DNA from 2 places in the Burkholderia sp. 22PA0099 genome. Region 2 is predicted to be linked to the other one. Evidence: predicted binding sites of a transcription regulator. Region 2 holds the regulator's gene; the other holds the start of a gene.

Region 1 (15,182 bases), 1.9 Mb from region 2:
GCCCCCGACACGCCGGCCTGACGACGGCCGCCGCGCGGCCCGCAATGCCCGCCCCCATACGGATGACGAGGAAACCGACACGATGCCTTCATGGTTAAGAGAACTAAGCAAATCGGAGAAGCGCACCTTCTGGGCCTGTTTCAGCGGCTGGGGGCTCGACGCGATGGATACCCAGATGTACGCGCTGACGATCCCGACGCTGATCGCCCTGTGGGGCATGACGCGCGGGCAGGCCGGCATTCTCGGCACCACGGTGCTGATCATGGCGTCGCTCGGCGGCTGGATCGCCGGTGTGCTGTCCGACCGCTACGGGCGCGTGCGCATCCTGCAGATCACCATCGCCTGGTTTTCGCTGTTCACGTTCCTGTCGGCCTTCACCGATTCGTTCTGGCAACTGCTGATCACGCGCAGCCTGCAGGGCATCGGCTTCGGCGGCGAATGGGCGGTGGGCGCGGTGCTGATCAGCGAGACGATCAACCCGAAGCTGCGCGGGCGCGTGGTCGGCGCGCTGCAGGCCGGCTGGGCGATCGGCTACGGCATCGCGGTGCTGCTGACCACGCTGCTGTTCAACACGCTGGCGCCGAACCTGGCGTGGCGTCTGCTGTTCGCGCTCGGCGTGGTGCCGGCGGTGCTGGTGCTGTGGATTCGCCGCAATATCGAGGACGCGCCGGTGTTCGTGCGCGAACAGGGCGGCGCGGCCGGCACCGCGCCGGCCGCGAAGGTCGGCATCTGGGATATCTTCCGCGGGCCGAGCCGCGCCACCACGATCAAGGCGATCCTGCTGACGTTCGGCATCTACGGCGGCAACTACGTGATGATCACCTGGCTGCCGGCCTATCTGAAGATCGTGCTGAACCTGTCGATCAACAACATCGGCGGCTATCTGGCGATCAACATCCTCGGCTCGTTCGCGGGGGCGTTCCTGAACGGCTGGATGGCCGACGCGTTCGGCCGCCGCAAGACCTTCATGATCATCGCGTGCCTGCAGGCGGTGGCGGTCGGCGTCTACACGATGGCGCCGATCAATCTCGCGGCCACGCTGGTGCTCGGCTTCGTGCTCGGCACGCTGCAATCGGGCACCGCCGCCGGCACCGGCGCGTTCCTGGCGGAGCTTTTCCCGACGCGCATTCGTGGCGCCGCGCAAGGGCTGTGCGGCAACGCCGGGCGCGCGATCGGCGCGGTGATGCCGACGCTGGTGGGCGTGGTCAGCCTGCGCACCGGGCTCGGAGCGGCGATGGGCGTGTGCGCCGGCTGCGCCTACCTGATCGTGGTGCTGGCCGCCTGGGTGCTGCCCGAGACGCGCGGGCGCGATCTGGCCACCGTCGAATGATCCGGATTGCAAACTAAAACGGCGTGGCTCAGTGGAACTCGCGGCTCGACGTCCGCAGCCCGCCGAGCAGCGGCGTCAGGTCCTCCAGATACTGCGCGATCAGGTGCCGCACCTCGTTCTCCGCTTGCCACACGCCGTACACGGCCAGCAGCTTCGCATCGAGCACCTCGCGGCGCTGCCGCTCGATCAGTTCGCGCCGCACGATCACGTTGACGCTGCCGGTTTCGTCCTCCAGCGTGACGAACAGCGTGCCCTTCGCCGTGCCCGGCATCTGCCGCGCGGTGACGATGCCGCAGGCGCGCGCGAGCCGCTTGTTGCGGTGCACGCTCAACTCCTCGGCCGACGCCAGCCGCCGCGCGCGCAATGCATCGCGCAGCAACGCCACCGGATGACGGTTCAGCGTCAGGCCGGTGGTGCGGTAGTCGGCCAGGATGTCGTCGGCTTCCGACGGCGCGCCCAACTCCGGCCGCACCGGCTCGTCGATCGGCGCGGCCGCCAGCAGGTCGCGCGACGGCGCGGCCGCCACCGCCTGCCAGAGCGCATCGCGCCGGTTGCCGGCCAGCGTCGCGAACGCGTTCGCGGCGGCCAGCGCTTCGAGATCGCGACGCTCCAGCCGCGCGCGACGCGCGAGGTCATCGACGCTGTCGAACGCGCGCACCGCACGCGCCGCCTCGATGCGTAGCGCCGCCTCCTTGCCCAAGCCCGCCACCAGCGACAAGCCCAGCCGCACCGCCGGGCGGCCCAGCGGCGGGGGCTCGCCGGGCAGGGCTTCGAGCGAGGCGTCCCGGTTGCTGGCCGTCACGTCGATGGGCCGCACCGTGACGCCGTGGCGCTTGGCGTCCTGCACCAGTTGCGCGGGCGGATAGAAGCCCATCGGCTGGCTGTTCAGCAACGCGGCCAGAAAGATCGCCGGCTCGTGGCATTTGAGCCAACTGCTCGCATAGACGAGGATCGCGAAGCTCGCCGCGTGACTCTCCGGGAAACCGTATTCGCCGAAGCCCTTGATCTGCTCGAAGATCCGCTCGGCGAAATCGCGCGGATAGCCGCGCGCGTTCATGCCGTCCACGATGCGTGCGTAATAGTGTTCGAGCCCGCCCTTGCGCTTCCAGGCCGCCATCGCGCGCCTGAGCTGGTCGGCCTCGCCCGGCGTGAAGCCGGCCGCGATGATCGCGATCTGCATCACCTGTTCCTGGAAGATCGGCACGCCCATCGTGCGTTCCAGCGCGGGCTTCAGATCATCCTTCGGATAACTGACTTCCTCGAGGCCTTGCCGCCGCCGCAGGTAAGGGTGCACGGCCCCGCCCTGAATCGGCCCCGGCCGCACGATCGCCACCTCGATCACGAGATCGTAGTATTCCTTCGGCCGCAGCCGGGGCAGCATCGACATCTGCGCGCGCGATTCGATCTGGAACACGCCCACCGTATCGGCGTTCGAGATCATGTCGTAGGTCGGCTGGTCGGGCTCGGGAATATCGTCGATCCCGATTCGCTCGCCGCGCCACGCCTGGATGAAATCGAACGCGCGCCGCAGCGCGGTCAGCATGCCGAGCGCGAGCACGTCGACCTTCATCAGCCCGAGCGCTTCGAGATCGTCCTTGTCCCACTGGATCACGCGCCGCCCTTCCATCGCCGCGTTCTCGATCGGCACGAGCCGCGTGAGCTTGCCGCGGCTGATCACGAAGCCGCCCGAATGCTGCGACAGATGGCGCGGAAAACCGAGCAGCCGCGAGGCCAGCTCCGCCCACGCCCGGATGATCGGCACCTCGGGATCGAGCCCGACCGACGCGAAGCGCGCGAGCAGGTCGTCGCGGCCGTCGAACCAGCGGTGCTCCTTCGCCACGCGCTCGACCAGCATCGGATCGACGCCGAGCGCCTTGCCCGTTTCGCGCAGCGCGCCGCGCGGCCGGTAGGTGGAGACGGCGGCCGCGAGCGCAGCGCGATCCTCGCCGTATTTTTCGTAGATGTACTGAATGACCTCCTCGCGGCGCTCGTGCTCGAAGTCGACGTCGATATCGGGCGGCTCGTCGCGCTCGCGGCTGATGAAGCGCTCGAACAGCGTGGTGCTGCGCGCCGGGTCCACTTCGGTCACGCGCAGGCAATAGCACACCACCGAGTTCGCGGCCGAGCCGCGCCCCTGGCACAAGATCGCCCGGCTTCGCGCGAACTTGACGACGTCGTACACGGTGAGAAAGAACGGTTCGTATTCCTTCTCGATGATCAGATCGAGTTCGTAGCGAATCCGTTGCCTGACCGTATCGGGTACGCCGTCGGGGTAATCCTCTTTCGAATAGCGCGTGCGCGCGCCGTTCCAGACTTCCTGCTCCAGATACGCTGCCGGCGTCATGTTGTCGGGCACGATCTCGAGCGGATATTCGTACTTCAACTCCTTCATGTCGAAGCGGCAGGCCTCGACGATCCGGCAGGTTTCCGCCACCGCCTCGGATGGAAACAGTCGCGCGATCCGGTTGCGCGCGCGCAGGTGCTGCTCGGCATTCGACGCGAGCGCATAGCCGCATTCGCCGACCGGCCGGCCGATGCGGATCGCCGTCATGGTGTCCTGCAGGGGCTTGCACGAACGCGCGTGCATGATCACGTCGCCGAGCGCGACGAGCGGCATCGCGCGCTGCGCGGCAGCGGCCTCGATCGTCTCGCGGTGCACGCCGTCGAGCGCGCGCCCAAGCTGCACCAGCCCGAGCCGCGCCTGCGCGCCGAACACGCGCGCGCACCACGCAAGCTGCGCGTCGAGCACATCGGCGCGCACCGGATACGCGGGCACCAGGATCGCGAAGCAATCGGGCACGCCGCGCAGGTGCGCAAACGGCGGCGGCGGCGCGGCCAGCATGCGCGGCGTCAGCGTGTAGCTGCCCTTCTTCGGCGATTCCATGCGCCGCCACGAAATCAGCTCGGCCAGGTTGCCGTAGCCCTCGCGGTTGCGCGCGAGCAGCACCAGCCCGAACGCGCCCGGGCCGGGGTCGCCGCCCGGCGCGACCGCGTCGGCCGTCACCTCGAAATACGCACCGATCACGAGCGGCAGGCCGAGCGCCTTGGCGGCGACGTGCATGCGCGGCGCGCCGGCCAGCGAGCATTCATCGGTGATGGCGATGCCGCGATAGCCGAGCTTCAGCGCGCGCTCGACCAGCTCGTCGGCCGACGACGCGCCGGTCAGGAACGAGAAATTCGAGCGGCAGAACAGCTCCGCGTAATCGGGCAGGGGCAGCGCGGCCGAGGTCGCCATCGCGTCACCCGAACAGGCCGTGCAGGAACCAGCGCAGCTCGCCGCCCTCTGCGGCCTTGTAGATCCAGTAGCAGGCGCCGTCCTCGTCCTGCGCGACGTGATAGTCGCGCTCGACGTTGCTGCCGTCGAACCAGCCGCCCTCGATGCGCTCGTGCGTCGACATCAGGCGCAGCGGCCCGCGATAGCAGGGCCGGTTCTCGCGCATCGCCAGCGCCACCGGTTCGGCCAGCAGCCAGGCCGGGCGCGGTGCGGCGGCCGGCGCGTCGGGCATGGCGGGCACGCCGCCGCGCCTGGCCGGCATATGCAGCGGCAGCCAGCGGTTCGCCGCTTCGGGCCGGTAATCGGCCGACGGCGCGGCGCGCAACACGTTGTCCGCGCCGAGCCGCGCGCCCAGCAGTTCGACCAGCCGCGCGCGTTCCTCGTGCGTGCGGCCCGGCTCGGGAAACAGATCGACGGGCGGCGGCGCAACCGCCTCGACGCGCGTCGCCACGAGCCGCACCGCGATCACCGCGGCCGGCAGCGCGATGCGCGCGAGCCGCTCGCCGAGCACGCGCAGGCAGTGGGTTTCGTCGCGCGTCGGTTCGGCGAACGCCAGCGCGATCGCGGTGGGCGGCACGGCGGCGCGGCCACGCTCGTGATCGAGATCGAGGCGCAGCGCCGACAGCGACAACTGCCGCGCGGACAGCCAGCCGCCAAGCTGCGCGACGAGCCGGCGCGCGACGAACAGCACCGCCTCGGCATGCTCGACGCGCTCGGGCAGTTCGAGCCGCACATCGAATTCGGGGGGAATCGGCAGCCACGCGAACGGCTCGGGCAGCTCGCCATAGGCGCGATCGAGCGCGGCCAGCAGTTCGGGGCCGCAGCGGCGTTGCAGGCCCGCGCGCGGCAACCGGCGCAGGTCGGCCAGCACCGTGCAGCCGAGCCCGTCGAACCAGCCGGCATACGGGCGCGCGGCCGGCATCAGCACGCACGGCAGCGCATCGAGCACGCGTTGCAGCGACGCATGGCGCGCCACCCGCCGGCTGATGGCGCGCCGCCAGGCGCGCGCCATCAGCCATGCACCACGGCCGGTGGGCGCGGCGCTCACACGCGCCGCATAACCGAGCGCCTCGAGCGAGGCGCGCACCTGGCGGCACAACGACGGCAGGCCGCCGAACAGGCGCAGGCTCGGGCCGACATCGACGATCAGCGTCGCTTCCTCGTCGAGCGCGACCGACGGCGAGAAGCGCAGCAGCGCGAGCGCGACCGCGCGCAACGCGTCGGCCTCGCGGGCCGGATCGCGCTCCACCATGCGCGTGTCGGGCGCGAGCGTCAGCACGCCGCCGCGCTTCATGCCGGCACGCACGCCGCGCGCACGCGCCGCCGCATCGGCCAGCAGCACCACGCCCTGTTCGAGCACGGCGCGGCCGGCCTCATCCTCGGACGGCGGCGCGCACACGTCGAGCGACAGGCGCGGCAGATGGATGCCGAGCAAGACGCGCATAACGTCCCTCCACGATCGGCGACGGCAGCGCCAGTTCGAGCGGTGCGGCGCTGGCCGGCCCGCGCCGCTTGACGATTTCGACCGTCACGCCCGCCGGCGAAGGATGCACCGCCAGCCGCAGCACGGCCGGCGACGGCTGCTGCGCGGCCGCGAGCGGGCGCAGCATGACGAACAGCGTGTCGCCCGCGCGCGCGGCCGCCAGATGCAGGCGGCGCAGCACGTCGGCCGGCGCGGCCTCCATTTGCCAGAACAGCAGCGCGCCACAGCATCCGGCCTTCAGCGTTTGTTCGGCTGTCCACAGGGCGTCGCGCCGATTGCCTGTGCGCAACCACAGCAGGGCATCGAGCGGCACGCCGAGCGCGGCGAGCGCCGCCGCGTGCGGCGGATGCGGCGGCGCGACCAGGGCCAGCGGCCGCCGCTCGGCCACCGTGCCGGCCAGCCCCGGCGCGAGCAGACGCATCTCGCCGCAGCCCGCATGCGGCACAAGCAGCTCGACGAGCGCGCCGACCGGCCAGCCGCCGCCCGGCAGCTCGGCCGACAGCGCCGGATAGCCGGTGCCGACCGTGCGCGCGCCGCCCCGGGCGAGCTGGGAGCCGCGCCAGAGCGAAGGATGCAGCGATTCGAGGGGAACGGAGGCGGACGACATTGGGCAGACGGGCAGGCGGTGTGAAGCCGACAATAACTGTATATTTATACAGTATATGAGAAGCCGTCCGGCGACGCATGATTTTCGAGAAACAATTTCAGGGGCCGGAAGCGGTATCGAAAACCGTATCGCCAACCGGCGCCGTAAACGACGAAAGGCCCCGCAGGGCCTTTCGGTCAAACCAGGGAAACGCGGCGGTCGCTCAGAACGACGGCACCATCGAACCCTTGAATTCCTTGAGGATATAGGCGCGCACTTCCGGCGACTGGTAAGCCGCCACGAGCTTCTTCACCCACGGCTGGTTCTTGTCCTGCGCGCGCACGGCGATCAGGTTCGCGTACGGGCTGGTCAGCGATTCGAGCGCGATCGCATCCTTGGTCGGTTGCAGGTTCGCGGCGATCGCGTAGTTCGTGTTGATCACGGCCGCATCCACATCGCCGAGCACGCGCGGCAGTTGCGCCGCATCGAGTTCGGTCAGCTTCAGCTTCTTCGGGTTGCTCGTCACGTCGAGCACCGTCGCGTTGTTGCCGCCGGTAGCCGCACCGGCCTTCAGCTTGATCACGCCTTGCGATTGCAGCAGCAGCAGCGCGCGGTTCTCGTTCGACGGATCGTTCGGCACCGCGACCTTCGCGCCTTCCGGCAGGTCCTTCAGCGATTTGAACTTCTTCGAGTAGACGCCGATCGGCGAGATGTAGGTCAGGCCCGCGCTGACGAGCTTGTAGCCGCGCTGCTTCACCTGGCTGTCGAGGTAGGGCTGGTGCTGGAAGCTGTTGGCGTCGAGATCGCCCGAATCGAGCGCCGCGTTCGGCTGCACGTAATCGTTGAATTCGATGACCTTCACGTTCAGGCCTTGCTTCTCCTTCGCGACCTTCTGCACGACTTGCCAGACCTGCGCATCGGGGCCTGCGACCGTGCCGACCTTGATCACCTTGTCCTGCGCCTGCGCGCCGAACGACACACCCAGGGCCGCGCTGGCGGCGACGGCGGATACCACTTTCAGGAGATTGCGACGCTTCATCATTTGTTGTTCTCGCTTGCTGTATTGCTGTTGCTTTACCGGATATGAGCAGCGCGGCTCGTGGCCGCCCGCCCGTCAAGGATGCGAATGGTGTCACAGGATTCGCGCCAAGTGAAATACATCCCGCTCATATGGGTATGCCTGGCGGCGCGAATCCATGCTGCGAATCGTCGCAGCGAATCGACGCGCGACGCACGGGCCTCGAAGCGGCTGTGCTACAAAGCAGATCGGCGCGGCGCACAGGCCGCCGCCCTCCCGGACAGGACCCCGAATGTACGTCATCGATTTCCACTACACGGCCTCGCGCGATCGCATCGACGCGGCGCTCGACCGGCATCGCGCCCATCTGCAGATTCATTTCGACAGTGGCGTGTTCATCGCCTCGGGGCCGAAGGTGCCGCGCGACGGCGGCGTGATTCTCGCGGCGCGCATCGAACGCGAACGGCTCGACGCGATCCTCGCCGAAGATCCGTTCGTACTGGAGGGGCTCGTGACCTACACCGTCACCGAATTCAGGACCACCCGCGTGGCGGCGGGGCTGAACCTGCCGGCGCTGCCCTGAGCGCGCGCCGGCCGCCGCCGCGCACTCAGCCGAGCAGCAGCTTCAGGTCGTGCACCCACGGCCCCGCGCCCTGCCCGTCGCGCACGAACAGGCGCAGCTTGCCGTCGGGATCGAACACGTAGCTGGCCGCGGTGTGGTCCATCGTGTAGCTGCCGGGCGTCTTGCCCGGTGACTTCGCGTAGTAGATGCGGAACGCCTTCGCGACCTGCTTCAGTTGCGTATCGTCGGCCGGCCGCAGCGCGACGAACGACGGGTCGAACGCGGCCACGTATTGCGCGAGCAGCGCGGCCGTATCGCGCTCGGGATCGACGCTCACGAGCAGCACCTGCACGCGTCTGGCATCGGGCCCAAGCGTCTGCATCGCCTGCGCCAGGTCGGCCATCGTGGTCGGGCAAATATCGGGGCAATGCGTGTAGCCGAACACCAGCACCACCGCGCGGCCCTTGAAATCGGCCAGCGTGCGCATCTTGCCGGCCGTATCCGGCAACGCGAAATCCTTGCCGAACTGCGTATTGCCGGTGATGTCGAGATTCTGGAAGGCGGGTTGCGGCTGGCAGCCCGCGAGGCCGGCGGCCGCGCTGCCCGCCAGCAGGCAGGTTGCGGCGGCGGCAAGCAGGCGGCGCCGCCGCGCGAAGCGGGAAGGCGACGTCACGTGGCGCTCAGAAACCGAGAGCCGGACGCGCGTAGTGGTCGATCAGCAGCGCCGCGAACAGCAGCGACAGATACACGATCGAATAGCGGAAGGCGCGGCGCGCGAGTTCATCGGAGTAATCGACGTAGACCTTCCACGCATAGGCGAGGAACACCGCGCCGAGCACCACCGCACTGGCCAGATAGACCACGCCGCTCATGCCCGAGATGAACGGCATCATCGTCACGACGAACAGGATCACCGTGTAGAGCAGGATATGCAGGCGCGTGAACTTCGAGCCGTGCGTGACCGGCAGCATCGGCAGGCCCGATTGTTCGTAATCCTTGACGCGATAGAGCGCGAGCACCCAGAAGTGCGGCGGCGTCCAGACGAAGATGATCAGCACGAGGATCCACGCGTCGCCGGGGACGCTGCCCGTGACGGCGGCCCAGCCGAGCGCCGGCGGCATCGCGCCCGAGGCGCCGCCGATCACGATGTTCTGCGGCGTGGCCGGCTTGAGCAGCAGCGTGTAGATGACCGCGTAGCCGACAAACGTGGCGATCGTCAGCCACATCGTCAGTGCGTTGGTGAACGTGTAGAGCGTCCAGGCACCGGCGCCGCCGAGCACCGCGGAGAACGCGAGGATCTGCGGCGAGGTGATCTCGCCGCGCGCCGACGGCCGCCAGGCGGTGCGGCGCATCTTCGCGTCGATCTTCTGCTCGACGAGGCAATTGATGGCGAACGCGCCGCCGGCCAGCAGCCAGATGCCGATGGTGCCGCCGATCAGCACGCGCAACGGCACCATGCCGGGCGTGGCGAGGAACATCCCGATGACCGCGCAGAACACGGCAAGCTGGGTGACACGCGGCTTCGTCAGCGCGAAATACTGAGACAGGCGGCTGCCGGGGGACTGGGAAAGCGAGGATTCCATGGGCGCTTGGCGTCGTCAGGCGCGCGCGATGTCGCGCGTGGGGAGCGCGACGCGGCTGGAGCGACTTGAAAGGATTCGAAAGTTTAACATGATCAGCAACAGCAACAGGATCGCTGCCCCGCCGTTGTGGGCGACGGCGACGGGCAGCGGCCACTGCAGCACGATATTGGTCAGCCCCGTCACGAACTGGATCGCGACCACCAGCAGCACGCCGTCGGCGGGCCGCCGCAGCGACGCATAGCGGCGCATGCGCCACGCGAACACCACCAGGAACGCGATCACGACGAACGCGAACGTGCGGTGGGTCCAGTGGATCGCCACCAGTGCGTCCTGCGTGATCGCCTCGCCGTTGCCGGCCATGCCGAGCGCGCGCCACAGATGGAAGCCGTGCGCGAAATCCATCGGCGGGACCCACTGGCCGTTGCAGGTCGGGAAATCGGTGCAGGCGAGCACCGCGTAATTGGTGCTGACCCAGCCGCCCAGCGCGATCTGCACGACCAGCAGCAGCAGCGCCGCGAGCGCCGCGGCGCGATGGCGGCCCGCGTCCGGGTCGTACGCCGGCAGCGGCGTCATGCGCGCCGCGAGCCAGCCGAGCGAACCGAGCAGGGTCAGGCCGAGCAGCAGGTGGATCGTCACGATCACGGGTTGCAGCTTCATCGTTACCGTCCAGGCGCCGAACGCGCCCTGCACGAGGATCAGCAGCAGCAGGCCGGTGGGCCACCACGGCGACACCGACAACGGCCGGCGCCGCGCGCGCGCCACCCAGGCGATCAGCACCTGCGCGATGATCAGCACGCCGATCGCCATCGCGAAATAGCGGTGGATCATCTCGATCCAGGCCTTCGACATGCTGACCGGCCCCGACGGCATCGCCAGATGCGCGGCCGAGATCGCCGCGTGCGCAATGAACGGCGACGAGGTGCCGTAGCAGCCGGGCCAGTCGGGGCAGCCGAGGCCCGAATCGGTCAGGCGCGTGAAGCCGCCGAACATCACGAGATCGAGCGTGAAGAAGGTCGTCATCCAGACGAGCTTGCGGAACTTGTCGTCGTCGGCCTTCACCCACACATAGGACAGGGGCAGAAGCGCGATCGTCAGGCCGATCAGGCCGAGTTGCAGTAGGTACATCCAGAATTCTCGTTGCGCCGCACAGCGTGGCCCGGCCTCAACCGATGCTCGACCACTTGAGCAGCTTCGTCACGTCGTTCTTGATCTTGCTGGGGTCGGGATCCTTCGGGAACCGCATCATCAGGTTGCCGCTCGGGTCGACCAGATAGATGTGATCCGTGGCGTGCGTGCCGGCATCGGCGGGCAGCCAGGCCTCGACCGCGGCGGGATCGACGACGAAGCGCCGCGTGTCCGGATAGGCCGACAGGAACTTTGCGTCGACGGGCACGGCATCGCTGCGCAGCCAGACCGGGACGATCCGCTGCCGCTCGCCGCCTTGCGTCGCGCGCACCTGCCGCATGAAGTACAGTTTCCGGGCGCACGCATCATCGCACAAACCACCGTTTTCCATCACCAGCAGCCAGACGCCGCGCAGCGACGCGAGCGGCACCGTGCGGCCGGTTTCGTCGGTCGCCGTCAGGCCGGCCGGGATCGGCCGCTGCGGCGAGATCAACGTGCCGTAGTTGGTGGAACCGCCACGGGGCTTGACGACGTAGTACGTGAAATAGGATGCGATGACCGGCGCGGCGCAGATCAGGAACAGCGCGAGCAGCACCCAGCGGCCGCGCCGCCACGAGCCATTCTGCGACGATGTGCCGCGCCCGGTTTGGGCCGGCGCCGGGCGGGAAGACGGGGTCGACACGGCATCGTTCTCCATACGAATCTCATTCGAAGTGCGACGCGACGCGCCGCCCGGTTCTGCTTCAGGTATCTCGAGCCACGCCTGAGGCAGTCTTGCGGGCCGCACGCCGCGCGGCATACAGGCCCGCCACGGCGGCAGCCGCCGCCATCGCCCACCACTGCACCATGTAGCCGTAGTTGCGGCCGACATCCTGCGTCGGCTGCGGCCAGTCGCGCACCAGGCCGTCGTCGCCGTGGCTGGTCTGCTGGATCACGTAAGGCAGCAACGGCAGCCCTGTTTCGCGCGCGAACTCGGCCACGTCGAGGTTCTGCCGGATCGGCTGATGCGCGGCCGAGCCACCGCTGCCGAGCTCGAACGCACGCGACGCATCGGCGCGCGCGATACCCTCGATCGTCACCTCGCCCGGCGGTGTCGCGAACGGCGCGATCGTCGTGCGTTCGGCCAGATTGCGCGGCAACCAGCCACGGTTGACGAGCACGTAGGCGCCGTCGGCGAGCCGCATCGGCATCACCACATAGAAGCCGGGCTGATCGCGGTACGCGCGATTGTCGAGAAACACGGCGTCGGCCGCAATCAGGCGCCCGGTCGCACGCACGCGATGAAACTCCACCGCCTGCAGCGTCACCGGCGCAGCGCCCGCGACGAACGGCGCCGCATGTTCATAACGCGTCACGTTCGCTTCCAGCGCTTCCTTCTGATGCGCACGATCGCGTTGCCAGAAGCCGAGCCGCACGGTCAGCGCAATCACCGCGAGAATCAGCAGCGCGGGCAGCCAATGCAGCTTCATCTTCGGACTCCAGAACATTCGCATCCGCTGGAGCGAAGTGCGATAATCGTCCGGTCGTCGACGAACCGCCGGTCAACGGTAAGTGCCATGCACATCCTCGTTCCCATCGCGTTTGCGCTGATCCTCGCAAGCCTCGCGTCAGCCCTCTATTTCATGATGCACGACCGTGGCCACACCAAGCGCATGGTCTGGTCGCTCGCCACGCGCGTCGGGCTGTCGATCTCGCTGTTCCTGTTCATCCTGTTTGCAAACTGGATGGGCTGGATTCACTCGACCGGCATCCCGATGGGCCGCTGAAGCCGGCCCGCCCACGCCTCGCGCTTACGACAGCCAGTACACCACCACGTACAGGCCGAGCCACACCACGTCCACGAAGTGCCAGTACCACGCCGCGCCTTCGAACGCGAAGTGGTGATCGGCCGTGAAGTGCCCGCGCAGCATCCGCACCAGCACCACCGTCAGCATCGTGCCGCCGAGGAACACGTGGAAGCCGTGGAAGCCCGTCAGCAGGAAGAACGTCGAACCGTAAACCCCCGAGGCCAGCGTCAGATTCAGCTCGTGGTACGCATGAAAATATTCGAAGCCCTGCAGAAACAGGAACGAGACGCCGAGCACGATGGTGGCGGCCAGCCAGGCGATCGCCTTGCGGCGGTGATCCTCGCGCAGCGCGTGGTGCGACACCGTCAGCGTCGCGCCCGAGGTCAGCAGCAGCGCGGTATTGATGGTCGGCACCGGCCACGGCCCCATGGTGCGGAAGTGCCCGGCCAGCGCGGCCGGCCCCTCGTTCGGCCATACCGCGCTGAAGTCCGGCCAGATCAGCCGGTAATCGAGGCTGCCGAGCTGATGCATCGCGATCTCGCGCGCATAGAACAGCGCGCCGAAGAACGCGCCGAAGAACATCACCTCGGAGAAGATGAACCAGCTCATGCTCCAGCGGTACGACTTGTCGACGCGCTGGCCGTACATGCCGCCCTCCGATTCGGAGATCGCATCGCCGAACCAGTGATAGAGCACGAACAGCACCCACAGCAGGCCGAGCACCACCGTGATCGGCGCCCATCCGTGGCCGTTGATCCAGAGCGCCAGCGAACCGAGCATGACGAGCAGGCCGAGCGCCGCGCTGATCGGATATTGCGACGGATGCGGCACGAAATAGTAAGGGCTTTCGTTATGAGCGCTCATGCTTGATTCTCCACTTCAGTCCAGTTGAGTCCGGATCACCCGGACCGCCGCGCGAGCGCAACGCCTCGCGCCGTTGTTCCTGCCGCTACCCCACCACCGCCCGCACGATCAGCAACAACACGCCGATGAACAGCGCCGCCGCGACCAGTGCGACCAGCAGCACATGCAGCGGATTCAGCGATTGCGCGTCCGCCTCCAGATCGCTGCGCTTGCGCACGCCGAAGAACGACCACAACACCGCCTTGAACGTCTTGCCGATCGAGCCTTGTGCCATGACCTCTCCCGCCTGCATTGCATTCGCCGTGCAGCCCTGCCGCGTCACGCGCCCTGGCTGGCCTGCACGGCCGCCACCGGCGCCGGCTTGTTCAGTTCGAAAAACGTGTAGGACAACGTGATGGTTTTCACATCCTTCGGCAGCGCCTTGTCGATCACGAACACCACCGGCATCTTGCGCGACTCGTTCGCCTTCAGCGTCTGCTGCGTGAAGCAGAAGCACTCGATCTTCTTGAAGTACTCGGTCGCCTGCTTCGGCGCGTAGCTCGGGATCGCCTGCGCGACGACCGGCCGGTCCTGCCCGTTGGTGACTTCGTACACCACCGTCATCACCTCGCCCGGATGCACGTCGAGGCTGCGCTGCTCGGGCCGGAAGCCGAGCGGCCCGCGCGCGTTCGCATCGAGTTCGACCGACACCGTGCGACTCAGGTCGACCTGCGTGTTGCGCGCCTCGCGCGCGCTGACATCGCGCTGCACGAGATTGTTGATGCCGGTCGCCTGACAGATCGCGCGATAGATCGGCACGAGCGCAAAGCCGAAACCGAACATCAGCGCCGCCACGATCACGAGCTTGATCAGCATCGTGCGGTTGAACAGGCTGTCGGCCTCGGCGATCGATTTCGACATGGTGAGGAATCCTCTCTGTCTGGGCCGGCGTCTACATCATGAGGTCGAAGCGATCCACTGATTGGCGACGGCGGCAATGAAGAATACGGCGACCACGGCAAGCAAAATCAGGCCGAGGCGCTTGTTGCCCGCGCGGATCTGCGCGGGTGTGCGTGCTTGTGAAGAGTGGCGGGTCATCGGCTCGGGCGGGTGGTGGGCGCCGCCGCCCGGGCCGGGCGACCAGCGCATGGTGCGTCAGTCGACCGTCGGCGGGTGCTCGAAGGTATGAAACGGTGCCGGGCTCGGGACCGTCCATTCCAGGCCGGTCGCCCCATCCCACGGCTTGTCGCCGGCTCGCTCCAGCTCGCCCCCGCCGCGATAGGCGGGCAGCACCACCGCGAACAGGAAGTACACCTGGGCAAGACCGAAGCCGAACGCGCCGATCGTCGCCACTTGGTTGAAATCGGTGAACTGCGCCGGGTAATCGGCGTAGCGGCGCGGCATGCCGGCCAGGCCGACGAAATGCATCGGGAAGAACGTGACGTTGAAGAAGATCATCGTCGCCCAGAAGTGGATCTTGCCGCGCATCTCGTTGTACATCCAGCCGGTCCATTTCGGCGACCAGTAGTACCAGCCCGAGAACAGCGCAAACAGCGAGCCGGCCACCAGCACGTAGTGGAAATGCGCCACC
Region 2 (15,182 bases):
GAAAAATACCGAAACTCGGCTTATTGGATCGATTCGCGGATACTACCATGCAGTCTCCAGTCACGATTCGGGAGTCAAACGATGGCAAGCGGAAAGATCCTGCTCATTACGGGCGTCAGCAGCGGTTTCGGCCGTGCGCTCGCGCAAGAGGCGCTGGCGGCGGGGCACACGGTGGTCGGCACGGTCCGCAGCGCCGAGGCGAAGCGCGATTTCGAGGCGCTGGCCACGCAAGGCGCAGTGGCGCGCGTGCTGGACGTGACCGATTTCGATGCGATCGACGGCGTGGTGGCCGAGATTGAGGCCACAGTCGGTCCGATCGACGTACTCGTCAACAATGCCGGCTACGGCCACGAAGGCATTCTGGAGGAATCGCCGCTGTCGGACCTGCGCCGCCAGTTCGACGTCAACGTGTTCGGTGCGGTGGCGATGATGAAGGCGGTGCTGCCGTTCATGCGCGAACGCCGGCGTGGCCACATCCTGAACATTACGTCGATGGGCGGCTACATCACGATGCCGGGCATCACCTATTACTGCGGCAGCAAGTTCGCGCTGGAAGGCATTTCCGAGGCGCTGGGCAAGGAGGTCAAGCCGTTCGGCATCGCCGTGACGGCCGTGGCGCCGGGCTCGTTTCGCACCGATTGGGCCGGGCGCTCGATGGTGCGCACGCCGCGCTCGATCGCCGATTACGACGCGATCTTCGATCCGATCCGCCAGGCGCGCGAGGAGAAAAGCGGCAAGCAACTGGGCGATCCGCGCAAGGCGGCGCGCGCGATGCTCGATGCGATCGCGTCCGACGATCCGCCGGCCCACCTGCTGCTCGGCAGCGATGCGCTCGGTCTCGTGCGCGGCAAGCTGGCGAGCATGGAGCAGGAAATCGGTGCCTGGGAAACCGTAACGGTTTCGACGGACGGCTGAAACCGGCGCGGCGCGCGGTAGCGGGCCTGTTGCGCCAGCGCTGCTGCCGCCCGCGCAACGGTTGCCGGAATCGTGCCGCTTGTCGTACAATCGCGGTCGTTTTCCCGCACGTCGTCAGCAGTTGCCCAGCGCGGTCCCCATATTCAAATCTGCGGCGGCGAGCAATCAGGAAAACAGGTGCAGGGCGGCTTTTCGCGCCTCACCGCAAAGAATTCTGAAGTGGGTCTAGTTGCAGGCGGCACCAAGCGAAAGCTTGGTGCCGTTTTTGTTTTTACGCCCGTAACCGCCGGTAAACCAAGGTGCCTCAATATTTTTGGGCGAAAGCCAAAAGTATTGGGGTTCGGTGCCGTTAATAATTTTGGGACAGCTGACTTGCCTCGGCTGCCTTGAGTTTTGCCCGCTTCGCTGCCAGCGAAGCGGGCTTTTTTATTGCCGCGGCGATACGGCGCGTCAATGCGCGTCGCCTTGCGCCGGAATCGGCCAGCCGGGGCCGGGCAGGGCTTCGGTTTCGCGCGGGTCGAGCGGCTCGCCGCATTCGGAACACACCATGACCGGCCGCATCAGGTGGCCGCAGCGCTTGTGTCGCAGCAGCACCGGCGGCCCGGCGCCGTCGTCCTTCCAGCGGTCGCCCCAGGCGGTCAGGGCCAGCAGGATCGGGTGCAGGTCGCGGCCCTTGTCGGTCAGCCGGTATTCGTGGCGCGGTGGATTCGACTGATAGGGCCGCTTCTCGAAGATGCCTTCGTCGACCAGCCGCGCGAGCCGTTCCGCCAGCACATGCCGCGTCACGCCCAACTGCGCCTGGAACGCGTCGAAGCGCCGGATGCCGAGAAACGCATTGCGCAGGATCAGCATGGTCCAACGGTCGCCGAGCACGGCAGCGGTGCGCGCGACCGAACACGGCATCTCGCCCACGTTGTCCCATTTCATCGGCGGCCTCGCTGTTCAAAAAGTGGGTTCGATTATAGAACGCACACTCGAAATCACAATCCTTGCGTCGACAGCCGTTGACAGCCCCAAAATCGGTACAGAATAATGCGTTCTGTTTTGGAACTAACAAAGTCGTCCCGACGTTGTCCCGATCGCCATCCACGAGGAGCTTCCTGATGAAACCGCTCGATTTTTCCGGAATCGACCTGCTGCGCGCAGCCGCGGCGGGTGACGTACCCGCGCCGTCGATCACCGAAACCATGCCGATGCGCCTCGATGCCGTGGAACTCGGCTATGTGCGGATGACGGCACGCGCCGACGAACGCCACTTGAACCCGCTCGGCGGCGTGCACGGCGGTTTCGCGGCGACGGTGCTCGATTCGGTGACGGGCTGTGCGGTGCATTCGATGCTCGACCGCGGGGTGGGCTACGGCACCGTGGATCTGCACGTGAAGATGCTGCGCCCGGTGCCGCGCGACGTCGAGCTGATCGCGGAAGGGCGCGTCACGCACCTGTCGCGCACGCTCGGCGTGGCCGAAGGCACGCTGAAGACCCCCGACGACAAGATCATTGCGCAAGGCTCGGCCACCTGTTTCATCCAGCGGCCCGAGTAGGCAGTCCGATTCGGCGCACTGGCGCCATGCCGCGAGTGTGGCGCGGCGTGCCGTCATGGTGCATTCCATTGGCTATACTTCGTGCGTCCCGCGGCGCTTCGTGCCGGCCGCGAACCCGACGAACGGAGCCGCGATGCGCCTCGATGACGAAGCCGAAAGCCGTAATGTCGAAGACCGCCGCGGCGGGTTCGGCGGTGGCGGGCGTGGTGCAACGCTCGGCATCGGCACGATCGTCGTGGCGCTGGCCGCCTCGTATTTCTTCGGCGTCGATCCGCGCGTGATCCTGCAGGGCGCGGCCGTGCTGCAAGGCCAGCATGCAGACCAGGGCCAGACGGCGCCCGCGCCGGCCGCGAACACGCCTTCGCAGGCGAACCAGAACGACCCGCGCGCCGTGTTCACACGCAAGGTGCTCGGCAATATCGAGCGCACCTGGTCCCACGTTTTTCCTACGCAGCTCAATCGCGACTATTCGCCGCCGACGCTCGTGATGTTCGAGCATGCGACGCCCACCGCCTGCGGCACCGGGCAAACGGCCATGGGGCCGTTCTACTGTCCGGCTGACCGGAAGGTCTATATCGATCTCGCGTTCTACGACGAACTGCGCCGCAAGTTCGGCGCGGGCGGCGATTTTGCCCAGGCCTACGTGATCGCGCACGAAGTCGGCCACCACGTACAGAAGTTGCTGGGCATTTCCGACAAGGTCGATGCGGCGCGCCAGCGCATGTCGCAGACGCAGGCGAACCGGCTGTCGGTGCGGCTCGAGTTGCAGGCCGATTGCTTCGCGGGCGTGTGGGCCTACAACGCGCAGCAGGCGAACCGGCAATTGATCGAGCCGGGCGAATTCGAGCAGGGTTTGAAGACGGCCTCCGCGATCGGCGACGACACCTTGCAACGGCGCAGTCAGGGCTACGTGGTGCCCGACGCGTTCACGCACGGCACCAGCGAGCAGCGCGTCGCGTGGCTGCGGCGCGGCATGCAGCGCGGCGATGTGCGCGACTGCGATACGTTCGCGTCGCGTTGAGCCGGCATGAACCGTCCGCCCGCTTCTGTATCCGCACCCGCCAGCGCAGCGCATCGGGCGCCGCTGCAGTGGATTGCGACATGCGTTGCACGTCGCCGAGCGCGTGCCGCATGCGATAATCCCGGCTTCGCCGCATGCCGTTTCACCGCATGGCGGACACGACAGGGCGAGCCGACCGAGCCCGCCGACGAGGACCGCCAGCCCGCACGCCACACTCGACATGAACACAAGCCGCTCGACCTCGACCACTCCTTCACCCGCGCTCGGCTGGGCAGTATTCGCCTTGATCGCGATCGCCGGGCTGTTCTACGTGAAGTGGTCGCCTTATTACCACCGCGCCTTTGTCGCAGCCGAGCATCATTCGATCGGCCAGTCGATCCTGATGGGCACGGCGGCGCATGCGCCGGTGCCGTCGTGGCAGGCGGCGCTCGATTACGCGTGGGCCTACGGCAAGGCGATCTGGCAGGCGATGGTGCTCGGCCTGCTGCTCGGCTCGGCGCTTCAGGCGCTGCTGCCGGCCCGCGCGATCGCGCGCGTGCTGGGCCGCACCGGCTTCGGCAGCGTCGTGGCTGGCGGCTTGATGTCGCTGCCGGGCATGATGTGCACGTGCTGCGCCGCGCCGGTGGTGGCGGGCTTGCGGGCGCGCCAGGCGTCGCCGGGCGGCGCGGTGGCGTTCTGGCTCGGCAACACGGTGCTGAACCCGGCCACGCTGGTGTTCATGGGCTTCGTGCTCGGCTGGCAATGGACGGCGCTGCGCGTCGTGCTCGGCGTGGCGATGGTGTTCGGGATCGGCTATTGGCTGAACCGGATCGCCTCGGTCGACGCCAAGCCCGTGGACGAAGCCGCGCTGGCGCGGATCGCCGCCGGTCAGACGGCCGAAGGCAATCCGTTCGTGCGCTGGATGAAGCTGCTGGCGCGCATGACGCTGCGGCTGATTCCCGAATACATCGTGCTCGTGCTGCTGCTCGGTGCGGCGCGCGCGTGGCTGTTTCCGCATGTCGGTCCCGATGTCGGCAACGCCGCGCTGTGGATCGTCGCTTTCGCCATCGCCGGGATGCTGTTCGTGATCCCGACCGCGGGCGAGGTGCCGATCGTGCAGGCGATGCTGGCGCTCGGCGTGGGCGTCGGCCCGGCGGCGGCGCTGCTGCTGACACTGCCGCCCGTCAGCGTGCCGTCGTTGGCGATGCTGTGGCGCTCGTTCCCGGCCCGCATGCTGGCGCTGATCGCCGCGTTGGTGGTGGGTTTCGGCATCGTGGCCGGCATCGCGGCGGTGGTGTTCGGTTTCTGAGCCGCCCCAGGATTCACCCGAAGATTCGACCGTCGCCGCGACCTCGCGGCGGCATTCCCAGAAGCAATCAGGATTACGCATGAAGCAACCGAAGATTCATCCGAAACTCGAACAGGCGCTGACGCGCGGCGATCTCGCAATCCGTCAGGCCAATTCCGCGCGTGCCACGGCGGTGCTCAATGCGCTCGGCAAAATGATCATCGAGGCCTCGTCGACGATCGGCGTCGAGGCCAGCATCGACATCCCGCAAGGCGATCGCATTTACGATCCGGCCAACGGCCTGTGGCCGCAGCGCATGCGCGTGTCGTTCGACGGCCCGGTCGAGGATGCCGACGAGGAAGAACTGCGCTCGGTCTATCTGCTGGCCGACGATCCCGGTACGGTGTTTCGCGTGGAATGGCATCGCGCCGACGGCAAGCAGGGGCGCCAGGAAGGCGGCCCGATCGCGACGGTGGCGTTCCTGACCGACGTGGAAATGCCCTGGGGCGACGACGACGCCTGATGGGCGTCGGCGCCTCGCGCGACAGGGTGTAACCGAACCGGCGTCTTGCCGGTTTCACGCCGTACCGGCCCCGGTGCGGCGCATCGGCGCATGCTTGAGTCCCGGCATGCGCCGTGTTGCGTTCAGCGCATCATGCGCCGACGGAACAACCAGGCCGACACCACAAACCCGCCCAGTACATACGCCACCAGCACGCCGACATGCATCGCGACGTCGGTGGCGGGCCGGCCGAGCATCGCCGGCCGGATCAGATCGACGGCGTTGGCCAGCGGCAGCGCATAGGCCGCGTGCTGCGCGATGCCCGGCAACTGAGTGATCGGGAAGAACACGCCCGACAGCAGCAGCATCGGCGTGAGCGCCAGCGTCTGATAGAACATGAAGAAGTCGTAGGACGGCGCGATCGCCGTGACCACCATCGCCAGGCTCGCGAACGCCAGGCCGGCCAGCGCGATTACGGGCAGCGCCGCCAGCAGCGACGGAAACGACGCGTAGCCGAGCCCGCTCGCCACCACCATGATCGCCGTGCCCGACAGCATCGCCTTGCTGGCGGCCCAGATGATTTCCCCGAGCACGATGTCGCCGAGCGAGAGCGGCGTGTGCATGATCGCTTCCCAGGTGCGCTGCACCTGCATGCGCGAGAAACCCGAATACATGGCCTCGAAGCTGGCCGACATCATCACGCTCGAGCCCACCGTGCCGGCTGCCAGAAACGCGATATACGACACCCCGTCGACGTGGCCGAGCATCACGCCGAGGCCCATGCCGAGCCCGAACAGGTAGATCATCGGATCGGCCAGGTTGCCGATCATCGAGGCGAGCGCGAGCTTTTTCCAGACGAGATAGTTGCGGCGCCAGACGGCGATCCAGTTGCGCCCGTTGGCAGGCAGGGCGATCGCGAAACGAGCCGAGGCCGAGGGGGCGGCGTGCGCGTCGCGGGCGGGTGTCGAGTGGCCGGTATCCATCGGTGGTCAATCCTGCATGTCGCGGCCGGTCAGCCGCAGGAACACATCTTCGAGATTCGCGGGCCGGTGCAGATAGCGCAGTTCGGTGCGGCCCTTCAGTTTGCGCGTCAGTGGCGCGGGGTCGTCGACGTAGCAGAACACGGTCTCGCCGCTGATTTCGGCGCGCGTCGCATACGGCGCGAGTTCGTCGCGCAGCGCAGCCGGATCGGGGCCGTAGATCTCCACCACGTCGCAGCCGATCTCGCTTTCGATCAGCGCCTGCGGCGCGCCCTCGGCAATCTTGCGGCCCGATTCGACCACGCAGAGCCGGTGACACAGCCGTTCGGCCTCTTCCATGAAATGCGTCGTCAGCAGGATCGTCTTGCCGCGCGCGAGCAGCGAGCGCAGCCGCTCCCACATCAGATGGCGTGCCTGCGGGTCGAGCCCGGTGGTCGGCTCGTCGAGCACCAGCACGTCGGGATCGTTGACGAGCGCGCGCGCCAGCGTGAGCCGCCGCTTCATGCCGCCCGACAACTCGCCGACCTTCGCGTCGGCCTTGCTTTCGAGCTTGGCGAATTCGAGCAGCGACGGCACCAGTTCGCGCGCCGCGCGCGCCGACAGCCCGAAGTAGCGGCTGAACACGAGCAGGTTCTCGCGCACGCTGAAATCGGGATCGAGGTTGTCGAATTGCGGCACGACGCCGACGCGCAGCCGCGCCTGCCGTGCACGGGCCGGCACCGGCTCGTCGCACAGCCGGATCGTGCCGGAATCGGGGTAGGTCATGCCGAGCAGCATCCTCAGCGTGGTGGTCTTGCCCGCGCCGTTCGGCCCGAGCAGGCCGAAGCATTCGCCGCGCCGCACGTGAAACGACAGGCCGTCGACGACGCGTTTGTCGCCGAAGCTTTTTTTGACATCGTGAAATTCGATCGGAGCAGCGGACATGGGCGCGGAGGCGGGAGGTCGACGAAGGGACGGCACGAAGCGGCCATTCTAGTGCATCGCGTCCCGCTTTCGGCTCGCCGTGCGCGACCGGATCGTGCAAGCCTGCACCGCAATCCGGCATCGGCGAACTATTTGCGTGTCCGCGTTTTCCATCCCTTGCATCCTGAATTGCGGCGCACCATGATCAAATCGTCGACCGATTCTGCATGGAGGCGATCATGTCGAGCTACCAGACCATCCTGCTGTGTTACGACGGTACGCTGGAAGGCCGCAAGGCCTTGCGATGCGGTGCGGATCTCGCGCTGCAATTGAAGGCGAAGACGCATCTGCTGTCGGTCGTCGACATGCGTTCGAGCATCGCCCAGAGCGCGGGCCTGCTGACCGACGTGGCCTGCGGGCGCTTCGAGGAAACCGCGCGCGAGATTCTTCAGGAAGGCGTGGACTGGCTGACCGAGCGCGGCGTGCAGGCCGAGGGCCATTTCGCGTTCGGTTATCCGATCGACGAAATCGCCAACCTGGCGAAGTCGCTCAACGTCGATCTCGTGGTGGTGGGCCATCGCTGCCGCAGCGGTTTGTCTCGCTGGTGGATGGGCGCGGGCAATACACAACTGCTCGACCGCGTGTCGTGCAGCATCCTCGTGGCCTGCTCGTCGGCCGACGAGCAACGCGAGGAGCGGGCAAAGGAACGCGAGGCAGCGGCCAGCGCGGCGGCATGAGGCGTTGAAGGGGCCGACGAGGCCATGATTGAGGCGGCGCGGCTGGCCGCCTCGACTCTGCCGCGCGGGCCGCGGCAGTCAACCATCAGCGATGCAGATCGATCGCACTCAGTTTCCATCCGAACAGGCCGCTGCGACGGAAGATCGCCGCGTAGCGAGCGTCGCCGGCATTACGCTGATACACCACCACGAATTCATTAACGCTCTGATAAGCGGCGTTCGCCTGCGGCGCTGTGCTCGGGCCTGGCACGCCGCTGGCCGGTGGTGCAGCGGAGGCGGGCGGTGCAGGCGTGGGTGCAGGGGCAGGAGCAGGCTGATCGAGCGTAGGCGGGTGTTCGCCCGGATCGCCACGCGGCGGCAGCCCGCTCAACAGCGCGGCGACGCCTTCCGGCGTGGCATACGCATCGACGAGCGGCCCGATCAGCGCGGAGCCGATCATCGCGCCGAGCATGGCGAGCGGATTGTTATGGCGTTGGAGATCGATGCGACGCATCAACTCATCGGCCAGTTGCTGCTTGAGGCTGATGCGCAACGCCGGGTAATCGACGAAGCGGCTGATCGCCTGCGCATCGCGCGCATCGACAGCCTGCTTGAGATCGCGCAGGGCGAGATACGGCGAGGCGAACGCATAAATCACCGTGGCCAAGACGAGCAGGGCGACGACGACCCATGCCAGCGGCTTGAGCCAGCCGCGGCGAGGCGAAGAACCGGGGGATAAGGAAACGGGCACGGGGCCTCCGCGTGGATACGGTCAGTATCCAGAGACGGCTCAGACGGCCGAACGTTCCTGGGCGATGCAATCGTCGATCATGCGGCACACCGCATCGATCGAGCCGACCATGATGAGCCGCGACGACCCGTGATAGACGCGTACCGGCGCGCGCCGAGCCGGCTCGGCGTGATGGAGCCCGGCATTCAGCGAAACGCGGGCAAAGGCCGGCAGCGCCGATGGCAGCAAGGAAGCCGGCTCGGCCGCCCCGGAGGAGGCCGGTGCGCCGACATCAGCCGCGAGCGGTGCACAGGGCGTGCGACCGCGCAGATGGCGCAGACGACCGAATTGACGGAAAGGCAGCAGACGAGCGAGGCGTTCCATGGCGTTTCTCCAGATCGGGGCAGCGTGGCGGGACGGCGGGAATCAGAGTTCGCCGGACCGGATCAGACCGACGGCAATACCTTCGAGCGCGAACTCCGCGCTGCCGGCCTTCACGAAGATGTTTTCGTAATCGGGGTTCTCGGCAATCAGTTCGAGGCCCGTGGAATGGCGCTTCAGGCGCTTGACCGTGACGTCGTCGCCGAGCCGCGCGACGATGATCTGGCCGTCCTTCGCCTCGGTGCGCTTCTGCACGGCGAGCAGGTCGCCGTCGAGGATGCCGGCGTCGCGCATCGACAGGCCGCGCACCTTCAGCAGGTAATCGGGTTTGCTCGTGAACAGCGCCGGATCGCAGGCGTAATGCTGCGAGATGTGTTCTTGCGCCAGGATCGGGCTGCCTGCCGCCACCCGGCCGACCAGCGGCAGCGAAAGCTGCATCAGCCCCGCGTGGGGCAGCGTGAACTGATAGGGGGAATCCTCGAGGCCGAGCAGGCGGATGCCGCGCGACGCGCCGGCGGCCAGCTCGATCACGCCCTTGCGGGCCAGCGCCCGAAGGTGCTCCTCGGCCGCATTCGGCGAACTGAAACCCAGCTCGGCCGCGATTTCCGCCCGGGTGGGCGGGAAGCCGGTGCGCTCGATCGCGCGGCGGACCAGATCGAATACTTGCTGCTGACGTGCGGTGAGTTTGGTCATGATCAACTGTATGGATAGACAGTGATCTGTATTTTTATACAGTAGTTCGGGAATTTCAAGCGTTACTTGAAGTTCGTCGCTATGACGCCGGTTCCGACGCCATCAAAGGGCGTTCCAGCGCCGGTTTCCATGCCTCAACCGTCCGTCGGGCGGTCTTTACCACTTTTTCTTCTAAAAGAATGAATAACGATTATTTTTAATGATGAAAGCTGTTCGCTAGACTGACCCGACATTGCAAAAAACGATCCACGAACCTTTGGAGATCACCGGGATGGTCAAGCGCAACACGGGGCTGGCAGGCGGCGTTCGCCGTCTTATCGCAACACTGGCGGTCGGCGCGGCGGCGCTGGGCGGGGCCACGCATGCACTGGCGGACACGACGTTGCTGAACGTCTCCTACGATCCGACCCGCGAACTGTATCAGGACATCAACCAGGCCTTCGGCAAGGAATGGAAGGCCAAGACGGGCGAAACCGTCACGTTCAAGCAGTCGCACGGCGGTTCGGGCGCGCAGGCGCGCTCGGTGCTCGACGGCCTGCAGGCCGACGTGGTGACGCTGGCGCTGGCCTGGGACATCGACGCGCTGGCCAACAAGGGGATCGTCGCCAAGGATTGGCAGAAGCGCTTGCCCGACAACGCCTCGCCGTACACCTCGACCATCGTGTTCCTGGTTCGCAAGGGCAACCCGAAGGGCATCAAGGATTGGGACGATCTGGTGAAGCCGGGCGTGTCGATCATCACGCCGAACCCGAAGACCTCGGGCGGCGCGCGCTGGAACTACCTGGCGGCCTGGGCCTACGCCCTGCACAAGCCGGGCGGCAACGAGCAGACGGCCAAGGATTTCGTCTCGAAGCTCTACAAGAATGCCGGCGTGCTCGATTCGGGCGCGCGTGGCGCCACCACCAGCTTCGTGCAACGTGATATCGGCGACGTGCTGATCGCCTGGGAAAACGAGGCGTTCCTGTCGCTGAAGGAATTCGGTCCGGACAAGTTCCAGATCGTGGTGCCGTCGGTCAGCATCCTGGCCGAGCCGCCGGTGGCGGTGGTGGACAAGGTGGTCGACAAGAAGGGCGACCGCAAGCTGGCCGAGGCCTACCTGAACTTCCTGTACAGCAAGGAAGGCCAGGAAATCGCGGCGCGCAACTTCTATCGCCCGCGTTCGAAGGACGTGCCGGCCGAGCTGACCAAGCAGTTTCCGAAGCTGAAGCTGTACACGGTCGACGACACCTTCGGCGGCTGGACCAACGCGCAGAAGACGCACTTCGCCGACGGCGGCGTGTTCGACTCGATCTACAAACCGCAGTAACGCTTCCGGCGCGCAGCCGGAAGCCGGCGGCGCGCTCCCGAGGGGCGCGCCGCCACGCAGCAGAACCCGAGGCGGCGCGGCAATACACGGCACGCGTGGCCCGATATAACGCAGCACCCAGCGCGGCCGCCCGGAAATCTCCCGGCGGCCGCGTCTCCCAAGTCAACCTAGGAAGCGCTTTCGCATGACGACGTACACCTTCCGCAAGCCGAGCGCATTGCCCGGCTTCGGCTTGACGCTCGGGATCACGGTGGCCTATTTGAGCCTCGTGGTGCTGATACCGCTTGCCTCCACCTTCCTCAAAACGGCCACGCTGACCTGGGACCAGTTCGTCGCGGCGACCACCTCCGCGCGCGTGGTGGCGTCCTACCGGCTCACGTTCCTCGCGGCGCTCGGTGGCGCGCTCATCAATGCCGTGTTCGGTTTCCTGGTGGCCTGGGTGCTGGTGCGCTACACGTTCCCGTTTAAGCGGCTGGTGGACGCGATCGTCGACCTGCCGTTCGCGTTGCCCACCTCGGTGGCCGGCATTTCGCTGGCCGCCGTCTACGCGCAGAACGGCTGGCTCGGGCAATACCTGGTGCCGCTCGGCATCAAGGTGGCGTTTACGCCGCTCGGCGTGCTGGTGGCGCTGACCTTCATCGGCCTGCCGTTCGTGGTGCGCACGGTGCAGCCGGTGCTGGAGGATTTCGAGCGCGAGCAGGAAGAAGCCGCGGCCTGCCTCGGCGCGACGCGTTGGCTGACGTTCCGCCGCGTGGTGCTGCCGGCCGTGCTGCCGGCGCTGCTGACCGGTTTCGCGCTCGCGTTCGCGCGTGCGCTCGGCGAATACGGCTCGGTGATCTTCATCGCCGGCAACGTGCCGATGAAATCCGAAATCACCTCGTTGCTGATCATCACCAAGCTCGAACAGTACGACTACGCCGGCGCGACCGCGCTGGCCGTGGTGATGCTGGTGGTGTCGTTCGCGATGCTGTTCCTGATCAACACGCTGCAATGGGTCCTGCAACGCCGCACCAGCCGCGGCGCAAGCGGCCCGGCGCCGGCCGCGACCACGGCCACGGCCGTCACGGCGGGAGGTGCGCAATGAGCCGCCAGACCAATCCGGGTTCCGCGCTGGCCGCAGGCAACGTCGCGCCGCGCGCCACGGCGGCGCGCCGTCACAATCCGGTCAGCGAGTCGCGCGTCACGCGCTGGGTGCTGACCGGCGTCGCGCTGCTGTTCCTGGCCGGCTTCCTGGTGGTGCCGCTCGCCGCGGTGTTCGCGCAGGCGCTGGCCAAGGGCATCGGCTTCTACTTCGAATCGCTGGCCGATCCGGACGCCTGGTCGGCGATCGTGCTGACGGTCACGGTGGCCGCGATCGCGGTGCCGCTGAACCTCGTGTTCGGGGTGTGCGCGTCATGGGCGATCGCCAAGTTCGAGTTTCGCGGCAAGGCGTTCCTGACCACGCTGATCGACTTGCCGTTCTCGGTGTCGCCGGTGATCTCGGGCCTCGTATACGTGCTGATGTTCGGCGCGCAGGGCTGGCTCGGGCCGTGGCTGGAAGCGCACGACATCCAGATCATCTTCGCGGTGCCGGGCATCGTGATGGCGACCATCTTCGTGACGTTCCCGTTCGTCGCGCGCGAGCTGATCCCGCTGATGCAGGCGCAGGGCAACGACGAGGAAGAGGCCGCGCGCGTGCTGGGCGCGTCGGGATGGCAGATCTTCCGCCGCGTGACGCTGCCGAACGTGCGCTGGGGCCTGCTGTACGGCGTGATCCTGTGCAACGCGCGGGCGATGGGCGAATTCGGCGCGGTGTCGGTGGTGTCGGGCCATATCCGCGGCCAGACCGACACGATGCCGCTGCACGTCGAGATTCTCTACAACGAATACAACTTTTCGGCCGCGTTCGCGGTGGCATCGGTGCTGGCGCTGCTCGCGCTCGTGACGCTGGCGCTCAAGCTGCTCGCCGAACGCCGGATGTCGGCCGAACTCGCGAACGCGCGCGCCGCCGCCGCATCGCACTCCTGAAGAGGCACACGAAATGGGTATCACCGTACGCAATCTGCACAAGCAATTCGGCGACTTCACGGCGCTCGACGACGTCTCGCTCGATTTCCCGCCCGGCGAACTGGTGGCGCTGCTCGGGCCGTCCGGCTGCGGCAAGACCACGCTGCTGCGCGTGATCGCGGGCCTCGAGCACGCGGACGCCGGCCAGGTCGTGCTGCAAGGCCAGGACGTGGCCGATGTCGGCGCGCGCGAGCGCCAGGTCGGCTTCGTGTTCCAGCATTACGCGCTGTTCCGCCACATGACGGTGTTCGAGAACGTGGCGTTCGGCCTGCGCGTGAAGCCGCGCAACGAGCGCCCGTCGGAGGCCGTGATCCGCGAGAAGGTGCATGAACTGCTCAAGCTCGTGCAGCTCGACTGGCTCGCGCCGCGCTACCCGTCCGAGCTGTCGGGCGGCCAGCGCCAGCGCATCGCGCTGGCCCGCGCGCTGGCCGTGGAGCCGAAGGTGCTGCTGCTCGACGAGCCGTTCGGCGCGCTCGACGCGAAGGTCCGCAAGGAGCTGCGCAGCTGGCTGCGCCGCCTGCACGACGATCTGCACATCTCGACCATCTTCGTCACGCACGATCAGGAAGAGGCGCTCGAAGTGGCCGACCGGATCGTGGTGCTGAATCGCGGCCACGTCGAACAGGTCGGCAGCCCGCAGGATGTCTACGATCATCCGCAAAGCGCGTTCGTGTACGAATTCCTCGGCGCGGCCAACAAGCTCGACGGCACGGTGCACGGCGACGGCTTCGTGGCCGACGGCGCGGCCGGCCCGATCTCGGTGGATGCCGATTTCGCGGGCCGCGCGCACGCCTACGTGCGTCCGCACGACCTGCAGATCGTCGGCGGCGCCGATGCGCGCTCGGACGGCATCGCCGTGGACGTGCGGCGCGTCGTGCCGCTCGGCGGCGCGGTGCGCATCGAGCTCGAACCGCGCTCGGGCGGCTCGGTGCTCGAAGCCGAACTCGATCGCGACACCTGGCGCGCGCTGGCGCTCGGCGTCGGCGACGGTGCGCTGGCGGTGCCGCGCCACGCACGTGTGTTCCCGGCTCGTTGAGCCGACAGCAACCATAGCGGCAAGGCGGCCGCGCTCGGGCCGCCGTTTGGTTTTTCATCGATAACGACAACGCCCATGAGAGGCTGACCCATGAATTTCCAGCAATTGCGCTTCGTTCGGGAAGCGGTACGCCAGAACATGAACCTGACCGAGGTGGCGAACGTGCTGTACACGTCGCAATCGGGCGTCTCCAAGCAGATCAAGGATCTCGAGGACGAACTCGGCGTGGATATCTTCATCCGCCGCGGCAAGCGCCTGACCGGCCTCACCGAGCCGGGCAAGGCCGTGCATCAGCTGATCGAGCGCATGCTGCTCGACGCCGAGAACCTGCGCCGCGTGGCGCGCCAGTACGCCGACCAGGACAGCGGCCACCTGGTGGTGGCGACCACCCACACGCAGGCGCGCTACGCGCTGCCGAAGGTGATCCGCCAGTTCACCGACGTGTTCCCGAAGGTGCATCTGGCGCTGCGCCAGGGCAGCCCGCAGCAGATCGCGCAGATGATCCTGAGCGGCGAGGCCGACATCGGCATCTCGACCGAGGCGCTCGACCGCTATCCGGACATCGTGACGTTCCCGTGCTATTCGTGGCACCACATCGTGGTGGTGCCGAAGGATCACCCGCTGGTGGGCCGCGAGAACCTCACGCTCGAGGAGATCGCCGAATATCCGATCATCACCTACGACCAGGATTTCACGGGCCGCTCGCATATCGACCAGGCGTTCACGAAGGTCGGTGCGGTGCCCGACGTGGTGTTGACCGCGATCGACGCGGACGTCATCAAGACCTACGTGGAACTGGGCATGGGCATCGGCGTGGTGGCGGCCATGGCCTACGACGCGGAGCGCGACATCAATCTCGTCGCGCTCGATACCGAGCACCTGTTCGAGGCCAGCACCACGCGCGTGGGCCTGCGCAAGGGCGCGTTCCTGCGCTCGTATGCCTACAAGCTGCTGGAAATGTTCGCGCCGCACCTGACCGAGGCCGAGGTCGCCGCGCAACTGAAGGAAACCGCCGTCTGATCGCGCGCGCCGGCTTGCCTGGCGCGTGCCTCGCCCGAACCGCCGCGCAGTCGCGAGGACTGCGCGGCGGTTTGCTTTTTAGCGGCGCGGCATACGATTCGCGCGCTTCCCGGAATCAGGGCAAA

What was found. The regulator LexA, encoded in region 2, represses DNA repair genes until DNA is damaged. The targets are predictions, from matches to a motif close to ACTGTATNNNNATACAGT.
Region 1: imuA (translesion DNA synthesis-associated protein ImuA) is a predicted target of LexA. The motif match lies at 6,730-6,747, and genes of this name have one in related genera.

Annotation. Positions count from the first base shown of each region.
Region 1 covers NZ_CP163165.1:653,941-669,122, reverse strand. The annotation lists gene AB4851_RS18275 (IclR family transcriptional regulator) at 1-21, shown strand, start outside; gene AB4851_RS18270 (MFS transporter) at 83-1,330, shown strand; gene AB4851_RS18265 (error-prone DNA polymerase) at 1,359-4,565, opposite strand; gene AB4851_RS18260 (Y-family DNA polymerase) at 4,570-6,048, opposite strand; gene imuA (translesion DNA synthesis-associated protein ImuA) at 5,978-6,694, opposite strand; gene AB4851_RS18250 (MetQ/NlpA family ABC transporter substrate-binding protein) at 6,897-7,712, opposite strand; gene AB4851_RS18245 (YciI family protein) at 7,984-8,274, shown strand; gene AB4851_RS18240 (SCO family protein) at 8,300-8,926, opposite strand; gene cyoE (heme o synthase) at 8,934-9,836, opposite strand; gene AB4851_RS18230 (COX15/CtaA family protein) at 9,852-10,961, opposite strand; gene AB4851_RS18225 (SCO family protein) at 10,999-11,658, opposite strand; gene AB4851_RS18220 (SURF1 family protein) at 11,705-12,430, opposite strand; gene AB4851_RS18215 (twin transmembrane helix small protein) at 12,518-12,727, shown strand; gene AB4851_RS18210 (cytochrome c oxidase subunit 3) at 12,752-13,612, opposite strand; gene AB4851_RS18205 (DUF2970 domain-containing protein) at 13,698-13,886, opposite strand; gene AB4851_RS18200 (cytochrome c oxidase assembly protein) at 13,931-14,512, opposite strand; gene AB4851_RS18195 (cytochrome oxidase small assembly protein) at 14,549-14,689, opposite strand; gene ctaD (cytochrome c oxidase subunit I) at 14,747-15,182, opposite strand, start outside.
Region 2 covers NZ_CP163165.1:2,578,645-2,593,826, reverse strand. The annotation lists gene AB4851_RS26920 (oxidoreductase) at 82-915, shown strand; gene AB4851_RS26915 (winged helix-turn-helix transcriptional regulator) at 1,366-1,842, opposite strand; gene AB4851_RS26910 (PaaI family thioesterase) at 2,019-2,456, shown strand; gene AB4851_RS26905 (neutral zinc metallopeptidase) at 2,590-3,477, shown strand; gene AB4851_RS26900 (permease) at 3,698-4,765, shown strand; gene AB4851_RS26895 (hypothetical protein) at 4,845-5,267, shown strand; gene AB4851_RS26890 (ABC transporter permease) at 5,390-6,229, opposite strand; gene nodI (nodulation factor ABC transporter ATP-binding protein NodI) at 6,236-7,150, opposite strand; gene AB4851_RS26880 (universal stress protein) at 7,369-7,866, shown strand; gene AB4851_RS26875 (DUF2939 domain-containing protein) at 7,952-8,596, opposite strand; gene AB4851_RS26870 (hypothetical protein) at 8,636-8,959, opposite strand; gene lexA (transcriptional repressor LexA) at 9,002-9,649, opposite strand; gene AB4851_RS26860 (sulfate ABC transporter substrate-binding protein) at 9,921-10,955, shown strand; gene cysT (sulfate ABC transporter permease subunit CysT) at 11,140-12,039, shown strand; gene cysW (sulfate ABC transporter permease subunit CysW) at 12,036-12,962, shown strand; gene AB4851_RS26845 (sulfate/molybdate ABC transporter ATP-binding protein) at 12,976-14,037, shown strand; gene AB4851_RS26840 (CysB family HTH-type transcriptional regulator) at 14,128-15,057, shown strand.